3 regions of the Cronobacter muytjensii ATCC 51329 genome follow, and region 2 is predicted to be linked to each of the others. Evidence: riboswitches for the same ligand, from Rfam matches in the RefSeq annotation. Region 2 holds a riboswitch; each other region holds the start of a gene.
The links. Region 2 has a riboswitch for thiamine pyrophosphate ahead of thiC (phosphomethylpyrimidine synthase ThiC). Riboswitches for the same ligand answer to the same signal wherever they lie in the genome.
Positions count from the first base shown of each region.

Region 1 (5,527 bases), 390 kb from region 2:
GAAAAGCGGCGCGTTTAAATGGCTGTTAGGCGGAGTGGCGCTGCTGACATGGTTCGCGGCGTGGCTGCTCTGGCGCTGGTGGCGCAGCGGCAAAACCGAAGACCGCCTTACGCGCTACCTGCCGCGCGCGCGTCTGCACTGGCTGGCGCCCGGCGTGGCGGTGGCGGCGGGAGCGGCGCTGTTTGCTATCCAGAGCCATCCACTGATGCCTGTCTACCGCGCTATTCTCTGGAAAGTGGTGACCGGCGCTCAGTGAGGCGTGATGCCGAGCAGCGCCGATGCGCTGGCCTCGCCGCTCAGCAACTGCGCGGTGGGGCCGTCCCAGACGATGCGGCCTTCCACGACCACCAGACTGCGTGGCGCGATGCGCGCCGCGTCTTCCACGCTGTGCGATACCATTAAAAGCGTCGTACCTTCTTCTACGCAGAGGTGCTCAAGCAGCGTCAGCATCTCCTGACGTAGCGCCGGATCGAGCGCGGAAAACGGCTCGTCGAGCAGCAATATAGGGCGCTGGCGTACCAGGCAGCGCGCCAGCGCGGCCCGCTGGCGCTGACCGCCGGAGAGCGCCGTGGGCAGCCGCTCCAGCAGGTCGCCAATCGCCATTTTACCGGCCATCTCTTCCACCTGACGCTTCTGCTGCGCGTCCAGCCGCAGGCCGGGCGAGAGCCCGAGGCTGATGTTCTGGCGCACCGTCAGATGGTTAAACAGATTGTTTTCCTGAAACAGCATCGACACCGGGCGTTGTGACGGCGGCGTATGGGTATGATCTTCGCCCGCGAGGCGCAGCGTGCCGCTCGCGGGGGCGAGAAACCCGGCAATCAGATTGAGTAGCGTGCTTTTACCCGCGCCGCTTGGCCCCAGCACCGCTATCCGCTCGGCCTCGCGGACGTCGAGCGTAAAGCGCATCGGCAGATGGTGATACAGCCAGGTGAGATCAGTCAGTGTCAGCATGGCGCCCCGGAAGTTTTTCAATCAAGGTGAACAACAGAAAACAGAGTAGCAGCAGCAGCAACGCCGTCACCGCGCCTGCGTCGCTGCGATAAGCGCCGATCTGCTGATAGAGATAAAAGGGCAGCGTGCGGAAATCCTCATTACCGAACAGAGCCACCACGCCGAAATCGCCAATCGACAGCACGCAGGCGAAGGCCATCGCCTGCGCGAGCGGTACGCGCAACGCGCGCGCCTCTACCAGCCGCAGCCGGTTCAGCCCACGTATCTCAAGCGACGCGCAGAGCGCGCCATAACGCGCGGCGATATCGCGCATCGGGTTATCCAGCACTTTCAGGGCGTAGGGGATAGCCATCAGCGCGTTGGTGAAAATCACTATCGCGTCGGCGCGCGCTGGCAACCCGACAGTGGCGTTCAGCAGCAGGAAAAAACCGGTCGCCAGCACGATGCCCGGCATGGCGAGGATCAGCACGCCGCAAAGCTCCAGGCTCTGCCCGGCGAGACGGCGGTGTCGCAGGTAAAGCTCGCGGGTGCTCCAGAGCAGCATCATGGTCAGGATGACGCACAGCAGGCCCGCGCAAAGCGCGATGCGCAGCGATGTCCAGAGCGCGCGCCACAGCGCCGGGTCGGCCAGCGCGTGCCCCATGTCGCCGCGTAAGCCATCCACCAGCACCGCCAGCAGCGGCGGCAGCAACAGCAGCAGCGCGGCGGTAATTAATAGCGCGTCGGTCAGTTTGCTGCGCCACGAATCTTCCGGGTTGCGCCAGCCGCGCACCAGCGTCGCGCCCACCGGGATCGCTTTACTAAGACGCTGGCTCAGCAGGATCAGCGACAGGCAGCAGCCCATCTGGAGAATCGCGAGCAGCGCCGCGCGTCCCGGGTCATAGTCGTAACTCAATGCCTGGTAGATGGCGAGCTCAATGGTAGTGGCCTGCGGCCCGCCGCCGAGCGCCAGTACCGTGGCGAAGCTTGCGAAGCAGAGCATAAAAATCAGCGCCGCCACCGGCGGGATCTGGCGGCGCAGCCAGGGCCACTCCACCAGCCGGAAAAAATCCCAGCCGCGCATGCCAAGCTGGGCGGCCAGCTGGCGCTGTTCGCCGGGGATCTGCGTCAGGGTCTGGTACAGCAGGCGGGTCGCCATCGGCATATTAAAAAAGAGGTGCGCCAGCAGAATGCCCTGCAGGCCGTAGGGCGAAAAAGACCATTCGATGCCAAGCGCCGCGCAGAGCGCGGCCAGCCAGCCGCTGCGCCCGTAGACGCTGAGCAGGCCGAAGATCGCCACCAGCACGGGCAGGATCAGCGTCATGGCGCACAGGCGCAGCAGGGTTCGCCGCCCCGGAAAGCGGCGGCGATAGAGGGCGCGGGCAAGAGGAATGGCAGGCACGACGGAGATCAGGGCCGAGAGAAACGCCTGCCAGAAGGAGAAGCGCACCACATGCCACAGATAGCTGTCGTTCAGCAGGGCGCGGGCATCGGTGTGCGGCGCGTGCGTCCAGAGCGCCGTGAAGGCCGCCAGCGCCACCGCCGCCATCAGCAGGGCGGCGATGAGGCCGGGCCAGAGCCAGCCCGGTGTTAGCGGCTCACGGCGCGTTGCCATTCGCTCGTCCATTGGGCGCGCTGCGCGGCCACGTCCTCAGAGGTAAATTGCAGCGAGGTGTGCGGTTTCGTCAGCGCGTTGAAGCCCTCCGGCAGCGTGACAGCCGCGACCGGATACATCCAGTTGCCGGTCGGGATCGCGTTCTGGAAACCCGGTGAAACCATAAATTTAAGGAATTTTTCCGCCAGTTCCGGCTGTTTGCTGGCGGCGGTGCGCCCGGCGACTTCCACCTGCAAATAGTGGCCTTCGCTGAAGTTCGCGGCGGCGTAGTTATCTTTTTTCTCTTCAATGATGTGATAAGCCGGCGAGGTGGTGTAGCTCAGTACCAGATCGCCTTCGCCTTTCAGAAACAGGCCATAGGCTTCGCTCCAGCCCTTCGTGACGGTGACGGTTTTCGCGGCGAGTTTTTGCCAGGCGTCCGGCGCTTTGTCGCCGTAGACTTTCTGCATCCAGAGCAGCAGGCCAAGCCCCGGCGTGCTGGTACGCGGATCTTCATAAATAACGCGCCATTTCTGATCGCTTTCCACCAGCTCTTTCAGGCTTTTCGGCGGGTTTTTCAGCTTGTTTTTGTCATAGACAAAGGCGAACCAGCCGTAGTCGAACGGCACGAAGGTGTCGTTGTTCCAGCCGCCCGGGATGTTGACGTCACCGGCCGGAACGCCGCTTTTCGCAAACAGCCCGGTCGCGGTGGCAGCCTGGAGCAGGTTGTTGTCGAGCCCCAGCACCACATCAGCTTTGCTGTTCTTGCCTTCCATACGCAGGCGGTTGAGCAGCGACACGCCATCTTCCAGCGCCACGTATTTCAGCTCACAGCCGCACTCGGCTTCAAAAGCGGTTTTGATTTTCGGGCCAGGACCCCATTCGGAGGAGAAGGAATCGTAGGTGTAGACGGTCAGTACGGGTTTGGCGAAAACCGGGACGGCGACCAGCGCCAGCAGCGGAAGCAGTTTTTTTAACACTTTGCACCTTTATCAAATGGGGGCAAAGGATTTTGAGCAGTAGCCTCAAATCCCTTCGCCGGCGTTATCCGGATCAGGTTCGACGGGTATTATCTCAGCGCGTCGGTTTTCCGGCGGCACCCCGTTGAGAACGGCCCATTGTAATGATTTGCGTAATGTTGCGAAAGGGTTACGGCTCGGGCGGCGCAAACCAGGCGGATTTAAAATCAAACCAGCCGAGCGTATTCATCCGTACGCCGCGCATGCTGCGCTGGCCCTGTAACATCAGCCAGTGGTGGATAAGCGGTAATATGTCTTGCCGCTCCAGCATTGTCTGGCACCACTGCGGCAGGTTAAGCGCGCCGGTGCGCCAGCGCTGCGCGTCGCCCTGCCAGTCGAGCGGGATACAGCGCTGGATAAGCGGCACTTCGCACAGCTGCGCGAACAGCGAGAAATCAAGCGGCAGCGTGAAATTGGCGCTGTTCAGCCACAGATCGCTGGTTATCTCTCCCTGATACCACTCCTCGTAGCTCACTTCACGCAGCTCCAGCTCAACCTGTTCCTGCGCCAGAATATCGCGCAGCAGCGCGCCGATTATCCGGTTCTCGATGTGATCGCCATAAAACGTGAGCGTCAGGCGCTCCAGCCCGGCGGGCTTTTGCGCCTCCAGAATTTGCGGCGCGTGGTGCCAGCGCGGCAGCAGGCCGTAGGCCGGGAACCAGATGCGCTGATATTGCGGCGCGGCGCGATGCAGCAGGCGCGCGGGCGTGAACAGATGGCTTACCCAGCGCCGTACCTGCGGCATCGCGCCGACGCGCGAGCGGGAATCAAACAGCAGGTAGTAGCAGCCCTCTTCGAGACGGCTTTCGACGGCTTTTTCTTCCGGCTCACGCGTCGGACCCTCAAGCTGAACGGCGCAGCTTAACTCTTCGCCGATTTCAGGCAGTACCCAAAAATTCACTTCGTCAATAAGCGCCCGGTAGCCGAAATAGTCGTCGAAGGCGTGGATTTTCAGCTGCGTACTATTATTGCGTACCACCGCGTAGGGGCCGGTACCGACCGGCTGACTGGCGAATTTCGGCAGATCCGGCCATTCGCGTGGAAGGATCATCGCCGGTACGCTGCCGAGTAGCCACGGCAGCCAGTCATCCGGCTCGCTCAGGTGAATATCAAGCGTCCAGGCGGTAGGGGAGACTATCTGACGGAGATGCGCGTAAAGCGGCAGGGCGCAGATGCGTTGCAGCGAGCTGATGACATCGAGCATGTCGAGTTCGCGGCCATGATGAAAATGAATGCCGGGGCGCAGAAAAAAACGCCAGTGAAAAGGGGAAATACGCTGCCAGTGATGAGCAATATCCGCTTCCAGTTCCCCGTTTTCCTCGTTTATGCGCGTCAGCCCGCTAAAGATTTGCCGGGCGATATGGGTCTCTGAGCGGCGCAGCGCGCTGCCGGGCAGCAGGTTTTGCAGCGGGCGGTAGTAGAGCACGCGCAGGATATGACGCCCCTGACGGAAGCTACGGCCAAGATGCGAGAGCAGCATCTGACGCACGGCGGATTTGTCGCCAACGATCTGCACCAGCTGATCGATCCGGTCCTGCTCCAGCAGATCTTCCGCCCGCTGCTGCTGAAGCGCGAGCCCGGTATAGAGAAAACGCAGCCGCGAACGCTTGCCGCGCCCGGCTTCGGCGTCCCAGGTCAGCCAGCCGCGCGCCTGCATCGCGTTCAGCAACGTCCGCATATGGCGACGCGAACAGTTCAGCAGATCCGCCAGTTCATTGAGCGTGGTTTCCTGGGGCTTGCCGTCGCAGCATTGCCACAGGCGGATGAATTGCTGTTGCAGACGACCTGAAGGCATAAAAGGGGAACTCCTGCGGGAAACTCATCAATTTAATATTCCCTATATTACGGCAATACTTCTCTTCGATGAAAGCGGAGGTGCTTATGAAAACGTCAGCAACGGGCAGGTTTTACCAACGGTATTTCAGTGCAACAAAACGTCTTTCTGGCTCATGGCTGGCCCGCCTGAGTTGTCAGACGCCGCAAC
Region 1 covers NZ_CP012268.1:3,275,366-3,280,892, reverse strand. The annotation lists gene AFK63_RS15085 (DedA family protein) at 1-256, shown strand, start outside; gene thiQ (thiamine ABC transporter ATP-binding protein ThiQ) at 250-951, opposite strand; gene thiP (thiamine/thiamine pyrophosphate ABC transporter permease ThiP) at 935-2,545, opposite strand; gene thiB (thiamine ABC transporter substrate binding subunit) at 2,521-3,504, opposite strand; TPP riboswitch at 3,537-3,638, opposite strand; gene sgrR (HTH-type transcriptional regulator SgrR) at 3,674-5,338, opposite strand; gene sgrT (glucose uptake inhibitor SgrT) at 5,425-5,527, shown strand, end outside.
Region 1: another riboswitch for thiamine pyrophosphate. It lies ahead of thiB (thiamine ABC transporter substrate binding subunit); the one in region 2 lies ahead of thiC (phosphomethylpyrimidine synthase ThiC).

Region 2 (5,527 bases):
TGCGGGGCAGAAGGCATCTGTTTGGTCTGGGTGGGAAAAACGTGGCCGAGCGCGATATAAGACGGGTGCGCCGCCAGCGCCACGTCGATTTCCATATCGTCGTGAGTAGAAACGCCAAGCCGCAGTCCGGCGGCGCGGATGGCGTTGAGATCGGCGGTTTCCAGATCTTCCTGGCCAAGATGGACGCCGTACGCCTGATGTTTAATGGCCAGTCGCCAGTAATCGTTAATAAACAGCCGCGCGTGATAGCGTTCCCCCAGCGCAATGGCGGCCCGGACATCCGCTTCGACGTCGGCATCGGTTTTATCCTTGATACGCAGCTGTAGCGTGCGCACGCCCGCCTCCAGCAGACGCGCTATCCACTCAACGCTGTCTACCACCGGGTAAAGCCCCAGGCGGCGCGGTACGGGGGCGAAAAGCGGCGCCATCATTCCACCTCCTCCTGACGCAGATAGATGTCGCCGCCGCGGGCGCGAAAGCTGCTGGACATATCCGCCATACCGGCGTCGATGGCCTGTTTCGCGGCGTAATCGCGCACCTCCTGGGTGATTTTCATCGAACAGAATTTCGGACCGCACATGGAGCAGAAGTGCGCCACTTTGCCGGATTCCTGCGGCAGTGTTTCGTCGTGGTAGGCGCGGGCGGTGAACGGATCGAGCGCCAGATTGAACTGATCTTCCCAGCGGAATTCGAAGCGTGCTTTGGACATCGCGTTGTCGCGGATCTGCGCGCCCGGATGCCCTTTGGCAAGATCGGCGGCGTGGGCGGCGATTTTGTAGGTGATAAGCCCCTGCTTCACATCCTCTTTATTGGGCAGACCAAGATGCTCTTTGGGCGTCACATAACAGAGCATGGCGCAGCCGAACCAGCCAATCATCGCCGCGCCAATGCCAGACGTGAAGTGATCGTAGCCCGGCGCGATGTCGGTGGTGAGCGGCCCGAGCGTGTAAAAGGGCGCTTCATGGCAGTGCTCCAGCTCTTCGGTCATGTTGCGGCGGATCATCTGCATCGGTACGTGGCCTGGGCCTTCAATCATCACCTGTACGTCATATTCCCAGGCGATTTTCGTCAGCTCGCCAAGCGTGCGCAGTTCCGCGAACTGCGCCTCGTCGTTGGCGTCCTGGATGGAGCCTGGGCGCAAACCGTCGCCGAGCGAGAGCGAGACATCATATGCGGCGCAGATTTCGCAGATTTCACGGAAATGTTCATAGAGGAAGTTCTCTTTATGATGCGAAAGGCACCATTTAGCCATGATAGAGCCGCCGCGCGAGACGATGCCCGTCAGGCGTTTTGCGGTCATCGGCACGTAGCGCAGCAGCACGCCTGCGTGGATGGTGAAGTAATCCACGCCCTGTTCGGCCTGCTCCAGCAGCGTGTCGCGAAACATCTCCCAGCTGAGATCTTCGGCGATCCCATTGGCCTTCTCCAGCGCCTGGTAGATCGGCACCGTGCCGATCGGCACCGGGCTGTTGCGCAGGATCCATTCGCGGGTTTCGTGAATATAGCGTCCGGTAGAGAGGTCCATGACCGTATCGGCGCCCCAGCGGGTGGCCCAGACCAGCTTTTCCACTTCTTCTTCAATCGATGACGTCACCGCCGAGTTGCCGATATTGGCGTTCACCTTCACCAGAAAGTTGCGCCCAATGATCATCGGCTCCGATTCGGGGTGGTTGATATTGGCGGGGATAATGGCGCGCCCGGCGGCCACTTCATCACGCACAAATTCCGGCGTGATGTTGTCTGGCAGACGCGCGCCGAAGCCTTCGCCCGGATGCTGCTGACGTAGCACCGCGCCGCGAATGCGCTCGCGCCCCATGTTTTCGCGAATGGCGATGAACTCCATTTCCGGCGTCACGATGCCCTGACGGGCGTAGTGCAGCTGCGTCACGCGCTTCCCGGCCTGCGCGCGCTTCGGTGTCAGCAGGCCGCGAAAGCGCAGGTCGTCGAGCCCGTCGTCGGCGAGACGCTCGCGGGTGTAGGCGGAGCTGCGCGCGTTCAGGGTTTCCGTGTCGTTACGTGCGTCTATCCAGCGGCTGCGCAGCTTTTCCAGCCCTTCGCGCACGTCGATGCGCACGGCCGGATCGCCATACGGGCCGGAGGTGTCATAAACCGGCACCGGCTCGTTGGGTTCAATGCGCGGGTTTTCTTTCGTGCCGCCCGCAAGCGTCGGGCTCAGGCGGATTTCGCGCATCGGCACGCGAATATCGTCGCGTGAGCCAGTGAGGTAGATACGGTGGGAATTGGGAAAGGCGGTGCCTTCCAGCGTGTCGATAAAGTGTTGTGCGGCGGCGCGCTGTTCGCGGCGGCCAGGTTTGTTTGATACAGACATAGCGCATTCCAGTTAACGGTCAGGAAGTGGCTTGTCAGAACAACGGAGGAGTAATGGCGATGCGCCCGCGCCGCGTTTACCGATCTTCAGGAGCGGCAGACGGCTCCCTGAGCGGGGCATAATGGAATTACTCTTGTTCCCTTCGCAGGTATTAACCTGATCAGGTTCCGCGGATCCCGAATTAACGGTCTCAGCCCGTGCTTGCGCACTGGGCACTCCGACAAGATAAACCCCGCAACAGGTGCGGGGACGTGATTAAACTACTCGCGAATCATTGCAAACTCAAGCCGGACGGGCAAGACCGGCTTCATCATTGGCGCTTTCGCTCAGGTTGTTGTCAAAGGCCAGCAGGATGAGCTGGTCTTCCAGCGCGAAGCGGGCGGCGAGCGCCTCGCCGATGCCGGAAAGCGCCTCCTGGAACTCCAGGCAATTATCGTGATCGATAGCGCTTTCCAGATGGGTGTCGTAGAAATCCATGAGGTGCTGGGTGTTGGCCTCCAGCTGCGGGTAGATCTGCGTGGCGGCGACCAGCGGGCTGGTGCCTTCCATTTCGCTGATGACACGTTCGTAGATATTGAAGTGACCGGCGGAGAGATAATCCACCAGACAGTGACAAAAATCGTCCAGCGCCTTTTCATCCAGCGCGGTGAGCGGCTCCTTGCCGGGCTTGATGCCGACCATTTTGTAATAGGTGACTAACAGATGGTTGCGGGCGCCAAGCCAACGATCAACTAACTCATTACTCCCACCAACGCGTTCCGTCAGACTTTTTAGCTGGTTTAGCATGATCGACTCCATGAGATATAAGATGTAAAAACGCAAATGACCCAAAATATGTAAAAACAATGTTAATAACGTGCCAGTGAAGCAGAGGTAGCGCAATCAATTATGGAACGTACATTAGAAAATTTAGACCATGGCTGGTGGATAGTCAGCCATGAACAGAAATTATGGCTGCCAAAAGCAGAATTACCTTACGGTCGGGCCGCGGATTTTGGTCTTACGGGCGAAAAGGCGCTGCAAATCGGCACCTGGGAAGACGCGCCGGTATGGCTGGTGCTTCAGAAGCGCGATGACGAGATGGCCTCGGTGCGCCAGCTTATCGATCAGGACGCCGGGCTGTTTCAACTGGCGGGGCGCGGTGTGCAACTCGCCGAGTTTTACCGCTCGCATAAATATTGCGGCTACTGCGGTCATGAGATGCACCCGAGTAAAACCGAATGGGCGATGCTTTGCGGACACTGCCGCGAGCGCTACTACCCCCAGATCGCGCCGTGCATCATCGTGGCGATTCGCCGTGAAGATAAGATTCTGCTGGCGCAGCACACCCGTCACCGCAATGGCGTCTATACCGTGCTGGCCGGGTTTGTCGAAGTGGGCGAAACGCTTGAGCAGGCGGTGGCGCGCGAGGTGATGGAAGAGAGCAGTATCCGTGTAAAAAACCTGCGCTACGTGACGTCCCAGCCCTGGCCGTTCCCGCAATCGCTGATGACCGCCTTTACTGCGGACTACGACAGCGGCGAAATCAAAATCGATCCTAAAGAACTCATCGACGCAGGCTGGTATCGCTACGACCAGTTGCCGTTGTTGCCAGCGCCGGGCACCGTCGCGCGCCGCCTGATAGAAGATACCGTGGCGCGCTGCCGGGCAGACTACGAATGACGTGGTACAATGGCGCCCTGTCGCTTGAGGAATAAGAAAAATGACCGAACTGAAAAACGATCGTTACCTGCGCGCCCTGCAACGCCAGCCTGTCGACGTCACCCCGGTGTGGATGATGCGTCAGGCGGGACGTTATCTGCCGGAATATAAGGCCACCCGCGCGCAGGCGGGCGATTTTATGTCGCTTTGCAAAAACGCCGAGCTGGCGTGCGAAGTGACGCTACAGCCGCTGCGCCGCTATCCGCTTGATGCTGCGATCCTCTTTTCGGACATTCTGACGATCCCGGATGCGATGGGGCTGGGGCTCTATTTTGAAGCGGGCGAAGGCCCACGCTTTGCCTCGCCGATCACAGGCAAAGCGGATGTCGAAAAGCTGCTGGTGCCGGACCCGGAACAGGAGCTCGGCTATGTGATGAATGCGGTACGCACCATTCGCCGCGAACTGAAAGGCGAAGTGCCGCTGATTGGCTTCTCCGGCAGCCCCTGGACGCTCGCTACCTACATGGTGGAAGGCGGTAGCAGCAAAGCGTTTACCGTTATCAAGAAGATGATGTACGCCGAGCCGCAAACCCTGCATTTGCTGCTCGATAAGCTCGCGAAAAGCGTCACGCTCTACCTGAACGCCCAAATCCGCGCGGGCGCGCAGTCGGTGATGATTTTCGATACCTGGGGCGGTGTGCTGACCGGGCGCGACTATCAGCAGTTCTCACTTTACTACATGCATAAAATCGTCGACGGGCTGCTGCGGGAAAACGAAGGCCGCCGCGTGCCGGTGACGCTGTTTACCAAAGGCGGCGGTCAGTGGCTGGAGGCGATTGCAGACACCGGCTGCGACGCGCTGGGACTGGACTGGACGACCGATATCGCTGATGCGCGCCGTCGCGTCGGGCATAAGGTCGCGCTGCAGGGCAACATGGATCCTTCCATGCTTTACGCGGCGCCCGCCCGCATCGAAGAGGAAGTGGCGTCTATACTTGCTGGTTTCGGCAAGGGTGAAGGTCATGTGTTCAACCTGGGACATGGCATTCATCAGGATGTGCCTCCGGAACATGCGGGGGCCTTCGTCGAGGCGGTTCACCGCTTATCGGCGCCTTATCACCTGTAAGGAGAAACTATGGATCTCGCGACGCTTCGCGCACAACAAATCGAACTGGCATCCAATGTGGTCCGTGAGGACCGGTTAAATGTTGATCCGCCGACGTTTATCGGCGGGGCGGATGTCGGGTTTGAGCAGGGCGGCGAAGTGACGCGGGCGGCGATGGTGCTGTTGAAATACCCCTCGCTGGAGCTGGTGGAGTATCAGGTGGCGCGTATCCCAACCACGATGCCTTATATTCCCGGCTTTCTGTCGTTTCGCGAATACCCGGCGCTGCTTGCCGCCTGGGAGATGCTCTCCAGAAAGCCGGATTTATTGTTTGTCGATGGCCACGGGATTTCGCATCCGCGCCGTCTCGGCGTCGCCAGCCACTTCGGCATGCTGGTGGATGTGCCGACGATAGGCGTTGCGAAAAAGCGGCTCTGCGGCAAATTTGAACC
Region 2 covers NZ_CP012268.1:3,669,134-3,674,660, reverse strand. The annotation lists gene thiE (thiamine phosphate synthase) at 1-431, opposite strand, end outside; gene thiC (phosphomethylpyrimidine synthase ThiC) at 428-2,329, opposite strand; TPP riboswitch at 2,450-2,559, opposite strand; gene AFK63_RS16880 (Rsd/AlgQ family anti-sigma factor) at 2,612-3,115, opposite strand; gene nudC (NAD(+) diphosphatase) at 3,218-3,991, shown strand; gene hemE (uroporphyrinogen decarboxylase) at 4,032-5,096, shown strand; gene nfi (deoxyribonuclease V) at 5,106-5,527, shown strand, end outside.

Region 3 (5,527 bases), 1.8 Mb from region 2:
TGCTTAAATAAATGGATGTATGGCATCGCGGTTTGCGGGACGGCGGGTGCGCTACGCTTACCCGCCCTACCAGTGATGCAACGGTATGAAACGTTGTAGGGTGGGTAAGCGCAGCGCACCCACCATCAGCACCGCCGTCAAATGAAAGGCATTGCCTGTTCAATACGGGTGAACCATGGAACTCAGGAATATGTACGCCTGGTGACCTGTTCCGTTCGCCACAACGCGGATTCTCTCTGTCACGTATACTCACGCGAACGTGTTAAGGGGGCTCGCCGCCGCCCCCTTAACAATCCCGGCTCGCGGCCAAAGGGCAGCCGCAAAGGAAAACACACGGCATCGGCGGTGGCTTTTGTGGTTTCGTAGGGCGGGTAAGCGCAGCGCACCCACCGTTTACCTCGCCACACCATTTACCCCACCCACAAAAAACGCGCCCGCAGGCGCGTTTTCAATGCGTAACCACACCGCCGTCAGGCAATCGTCACTTTCTTGTCCAGATACACATCCTGCACCGCGTTAATGAGCTTCACACCGTCGGCCATCGTTTTCTTAAACGCCTTACGCCCCAGAATAAGCCCCATGCCCCCCGCGCGTTTGTTGATAACCGCCGTGCGTACCGCATCGGTGAGATCGGCCTCGCCGCCGGACGCGCCACCCGAGTTGATAAGCCCCGCGCGGCCCATATAGCAGTTCGCCAGCTGGTAGCGCACCAGATCGATAGGGTTATCGGTGGTCAGCTTGCTATAGACGCGATCGTCGGTATAGCCGAATTTCAGCGCGCTATAGCCGCCGTTATTCTCCGCCATTTTCTGCTTCACGATATCCGCGCCGATGGTCGCTGCCAGATGGTTGGCCTGACCGGTCAGGTCGGCGCTGGAGTGGTAATCCACGCCCTCTTTCTTAAAGCCGCTGTTACGCAGATACGCCCACAACACCGTCACCATGCCAAGCTCATGCGCGCGCTCAAACGCGGCAGAAATTTCTTCAATCTGGCGACGCGACTCTTCGGAGCCGAAATAGATAGTCGCCCCCACCGCCACCGCGCCCATATTGAACGCCTGCTCAACGCTCGCATACAGCGTCTGATCGTATTGCGTCGGGTAGCTCAGGGTTTCGTTGTGGTTAATCTTGACCAGGAAAGGAATACGGTGCGCGTAGCGACGCGACACCGACGCCAGCACGCCATAGGTTGAGGCCACGCAGTTGCAGCCCGCTTCAATGGCCAGCTCGACGATGTTTTTCGGGTCGAAATACATCGGGTTAGCTGCGAACGACGCGCCCGCCGAATGCTCGACGCCCTGATCCACCGGCAAAATAGAAAGATAGCCGGTGCCCGCGAGGCGCCCGGTGTTATAGAGAGTCTGCATATTTCGCAACACCGCCGGAGGCCGGTTGTTATCGATCATTACGCGATCGACATAATCCGGCCCTGGCAGATAAAGCTGGTCGGAGGAAATGGTCGTACAGCGGTGCTGTAACAGGCTATCGGCATCGTTGCCGAGCAACTGCGCAATATCAGTCATCATACGCTCCCGTAATTGTCGGCGGACGACGCCCGCCGGACGAAAAGATCCTTACCCACCCGCTAACCGGGCAGTCTAAGCCTGGTACTGAATAGCACAGATTGCCAGACCTGAGCGCATTTTCAGTTTATTCTGCTGGCACGGTTCACCACCATGCATGAAAATGATGGACAGGCCCGATCCCCTCCCCTACTTCCAGACTATCCGCCTGTTGCAGCGCTTTTGTCAGCCACGCTTTCGCCGCCGTCACGGTTTGGACCCAGTCATAGTGGCGTGGGTACAGCGCCGCCAGCGCGCTGGAGAGCGTACAGCCGGTGCCGTGCGTGTTTTTCGTCGCCACGCGCGGCGCAGTAAAGCGCGTGGCGCCGTCGCGGGTAAAGAGCCAGTCCGGGCTTTCGGCATCATTGAGATGGCCGCCTTTCATCAGCACCGCGCCGCAGCCGAGCGCCAGTAACGCCTCGCCCTGCTGGCGCATCTCCGCCTCGCTGCGGGCGTGGGCGGTATCAAGCAGCGCCGCCGCCTCCGGCAGATTTGGCGTGATAATCGCCACCTGCGGCAGCAGCCGTTCACGCAGCGTACGCACCGCCGACGGGCTCAGCAGCGGATCGCCGCTTTTCGCAAGCATCACGGTATCCAGCACGATATTGCGCACCCGGTAGCGCGAGAGCCGCTCCGCCACGGCCTCAACCACGTCCGTTTCGGCCAGCATGCCGATTTTAGTGGTGTCGATACGCACGTCGCTTAGCACCGAATCGAGCTGGGCGGCGACAAACGACGGCTCAATGCGGTACACGGACTGCACGCCGCGCGTGTTCTGCGCCACCAGCGCGGTGATGACCGAGGTGCCATAAGCGCCCAGTGCCGAAAAGGTTTTCAGATCCGCCTGGATACCCGCCCCGCCGCTCGGGTCGGTGCCAGCGATAGTCAGCGCGTTAATGCGTTGCATGGTGACCTCCGAACGCCTGCGCATGCAGGCTGTCGAGCAATGCGGACGCGAAACTGCCCGGCCCCTTCGCGACAGCAAGCGCCTGTTCGCCCGCGCGCTTCATCAGCCAGCAGGCCGTCGCGACATTCTCAAGACGATCGCCCGGCAGCGCACAGCAGGCGGCCACTACCGCCGAGAGCGCGCAGCCGGTGCCGACCACGCGCGTCAGCATCGTGGTGCCGCCGTTGACCGCCAGCATACGCTCGCCGTCGGTGATGTAATCGACCTCGCCGGTCACCGCGACGACGGCGCCGCTGCGACGAGCCAGCACAGCCGCGGCTTCACGGGCGTGATGCGCGCTCTCGGTGGCATCAACGCCGCGTCCGCCACGGCTCACACCGGCCAGCGCGAGGATTTCCGATGCGTTCGCGCGGATAGCCGCGGGCCTTTGCGCCAGAATCTCATGCGCGAAGTCCGTGCGAAGCGTCAGCGCGCCGACCGCGACCGGGTCGAGCGTCCAGGGCGTTCCCGCCGCACGGGCGCTGTCGATAGCCGCGCGCATTCCCTGCTGCTGCGGGCGCGTGAGCGTACCTAAATTAATCAGCAGGGCATCGGCGATGGCCGCGAACTGCGCGGCTTCGTCGGCATCCACAACCATTGCGGGCGAGGCGCCCAGTGCGAGCAGGACATTAGCCGTGAAATTTTGCACCACATCATTAGTGATGCAATGAACCAGCGGAGCGTGACGGCAAAGTTGAGTGACAACAGGCGCGGCATGGGTGCCGCAAAGCAGGTCAGAAGACATGATTCTCTCCTGCCAGGCGCGAAGACGGGATACCGGACAGGCATCTGACTTCCCTACGCTGGCATTATCCAGATCAGGTAATACGGGTATTTCTCAGCCTTCACGCAGAAGGGCACCCCGAGTCAAATCAATTACAAAACAATGAGTTACACACAAACAAGTTGTAAGTTCTTAGTGTAACCGGGGCCGTAGGCAGGGTGCAAGATTTTTCGATTTATCACAGCAGTTATCACACTCGAAATAGCTGCATCACGTAATCAAGCGCTTTAATGAGTTCATCCGCTTGTATTCCGCTTAGGGTGTACAAAGCGTAGGAAAGTGGTCATTGTCGCAAGCTTCCAATTACTGGCCCTGTCCGGCATTGCCTTCTTCACGCAAGACAGGAGCAAAAGACAAACAACGCCAGTAAAAGGGAGAAAATACTAAAGACCAAAAACGTCACAACATAACCGTATAAGCAAGGTTTTCAGATTTGCCAGAAACTTATGTTGATATTCTTGATGTTCCAGACTTAACTAATGCTTTAGCTGCGTTCTTTTTACGTGCCAGGTTAATAATATATATTTATTGGGTGTCATTGCTTCAATCTCCAATATTAAATTGGGAAGTAATTAATTTACTATAGCCTTAGCTCAGGAAGAGCAAGCCAACCCCCTGACGGGGGTTTAGTTAGCTTTCGCGGGAGCCTGGAGGGGCGCAACGCTCCCCGTATAACTGCTGTGTTAAGCGATGCTATACATAGCTAAGGCTATAAAACATCAATTTTAATACCGATATAATCATTACAATAACGTTAAATTTAAATATTAGAGCAGTATTTCCCTAAAACATTTCCTATACCTAAGAAACTTACAGTTTCCTACAAGCTTCACTCTAAGAACAACAGACCGCTAGTAGAAGAAGAGGGAAAGAAAGTAGTATATGAAAATTATTAACCTTTCTTTGGCCTTCCTTATCGGTTCTCTTTTAATGTTCTTCCTCTTATCGTCACTCTCATACTGTGGTTTTTTAAAGCCAGAGCGCTAACAACTCTACATCTTACCTCTGTGCATATGGACGATCACACTACCAATATGTATTTATCTGCTATAAACGCATATCGTTTTTATAAGGTATTTTAATAACGTACTAGTAAACCAAGTATATTGAGAATAGAAATCACCATCGTTAATCCAGCTTTGTCTTTCATTCGAAATATCTTTTCAATACTTCTCGTTTTTAATACAACGAAATATTCATCAACCAATACTTTTTGTGATCTACGTCAAAATTGTAATCGTTTCCATACGGGATAGTTCGCTTCATAAATTAAGTGCGTTTCTTTAATAGAGACAAAGCCTGTTTAAGGCGCTTGCAAGCGAAACCGCTTTCAATAAATCAATAATGTTAATGGTGATGGTTAAAATGAAAACTTCAAATGTGAAAACTGTAGTTGCTGTTGCTGTACTTGGCGCTATCGCGGCTTCATCTGTTAATGCCGCTCAAACTCAATACGGCTACGAAACTGTAAGCGCTAATGCTTCACAGCTTAACGCGCAACTGAATCATATCAGCCGTTTTAACAGCGCCATGAATCAGGCTGATAACGCTCCTGATTCTGTTTACGCTCCGGCTGGTCATGCTCATGGGGTGTTGTATCCTGTATTGGCTCCGCATAAAGTTCCGACTGCTGCACCTGATGCTATTCCGGGCAAACAACCGATGCCTGCCATTGTTAAACACGATCCGAATGGCATCCCTGTACCGTCTAAAATTCCTGCCTATAACAAAGCTCCGGCTCCGCTGGCTATCTACGGCACACCGTCTAAGATGCCTGTTCCTCCGGCTCATATGGCTATCCCTCAGCCACTGCCGCAAGCTACTCCTGACAAAATGCCTGTACCGCTTAAAGTTGTAGCTCCTGCACCACTGGCTATCTATGGCGCTCCGGTTAAACAGCAACAAGCACCAGTAATGCAAATGGTTAACCTCACTCCAGCTAAACAACCTGTAGCCACGCCAACTAAATTACAAGTTGAAGTCATACCGGTAAAACAGAGCTATGTAACTGATAAAGTGATTACAGACACTATCAACCCTGTTACGCCATATACTAATAATGAAGTAATAACCAATGTTAATAAACCGACACATGTTATTACTCCGGTAGCTGCTCCGGCTCAACTGGTTAAAGCTGAAACTACCAGTGAAACTATTGTGACCACGAACAAACCTGCCCGTGTTGATACTCCAGATGTTTCGGCTCCTTTAGTGAAAAGTGAGCCAACGACTAAG
Region 3 covers NZ_CP012268.1:1,134,181-1,139,707, reverse strand. The annotation lists gene yegS (lipid kinase YegS) at 1-11, shown strand, start outside; gene fbaB (class I fructose-bisphosphate aldolase) at 471-1,523, opposite strand; gene thiD (bifunctional hydroxymethylpyrimidine kinase/phosphomethylpyrimidine kinase) at 1,669-2,469, opposite strand; gene thiM (hydroxyethylthiazole kinase) at 2,456-3,253, opposite strand; TPP riboswitch at 3,287-3,383, opposite strand; gene AFK63_RS21150 (hypothetical protein) at 4,637-5,527, shown strand, end outside.
Region 3: another riboswitch for thiamine pyrophosphate. It lies ahead of thiM (hydroxyethylthiazole kinase); the one in region 2 lies ahead of thiC (phosphomethylpyrimidine synthase ThiC).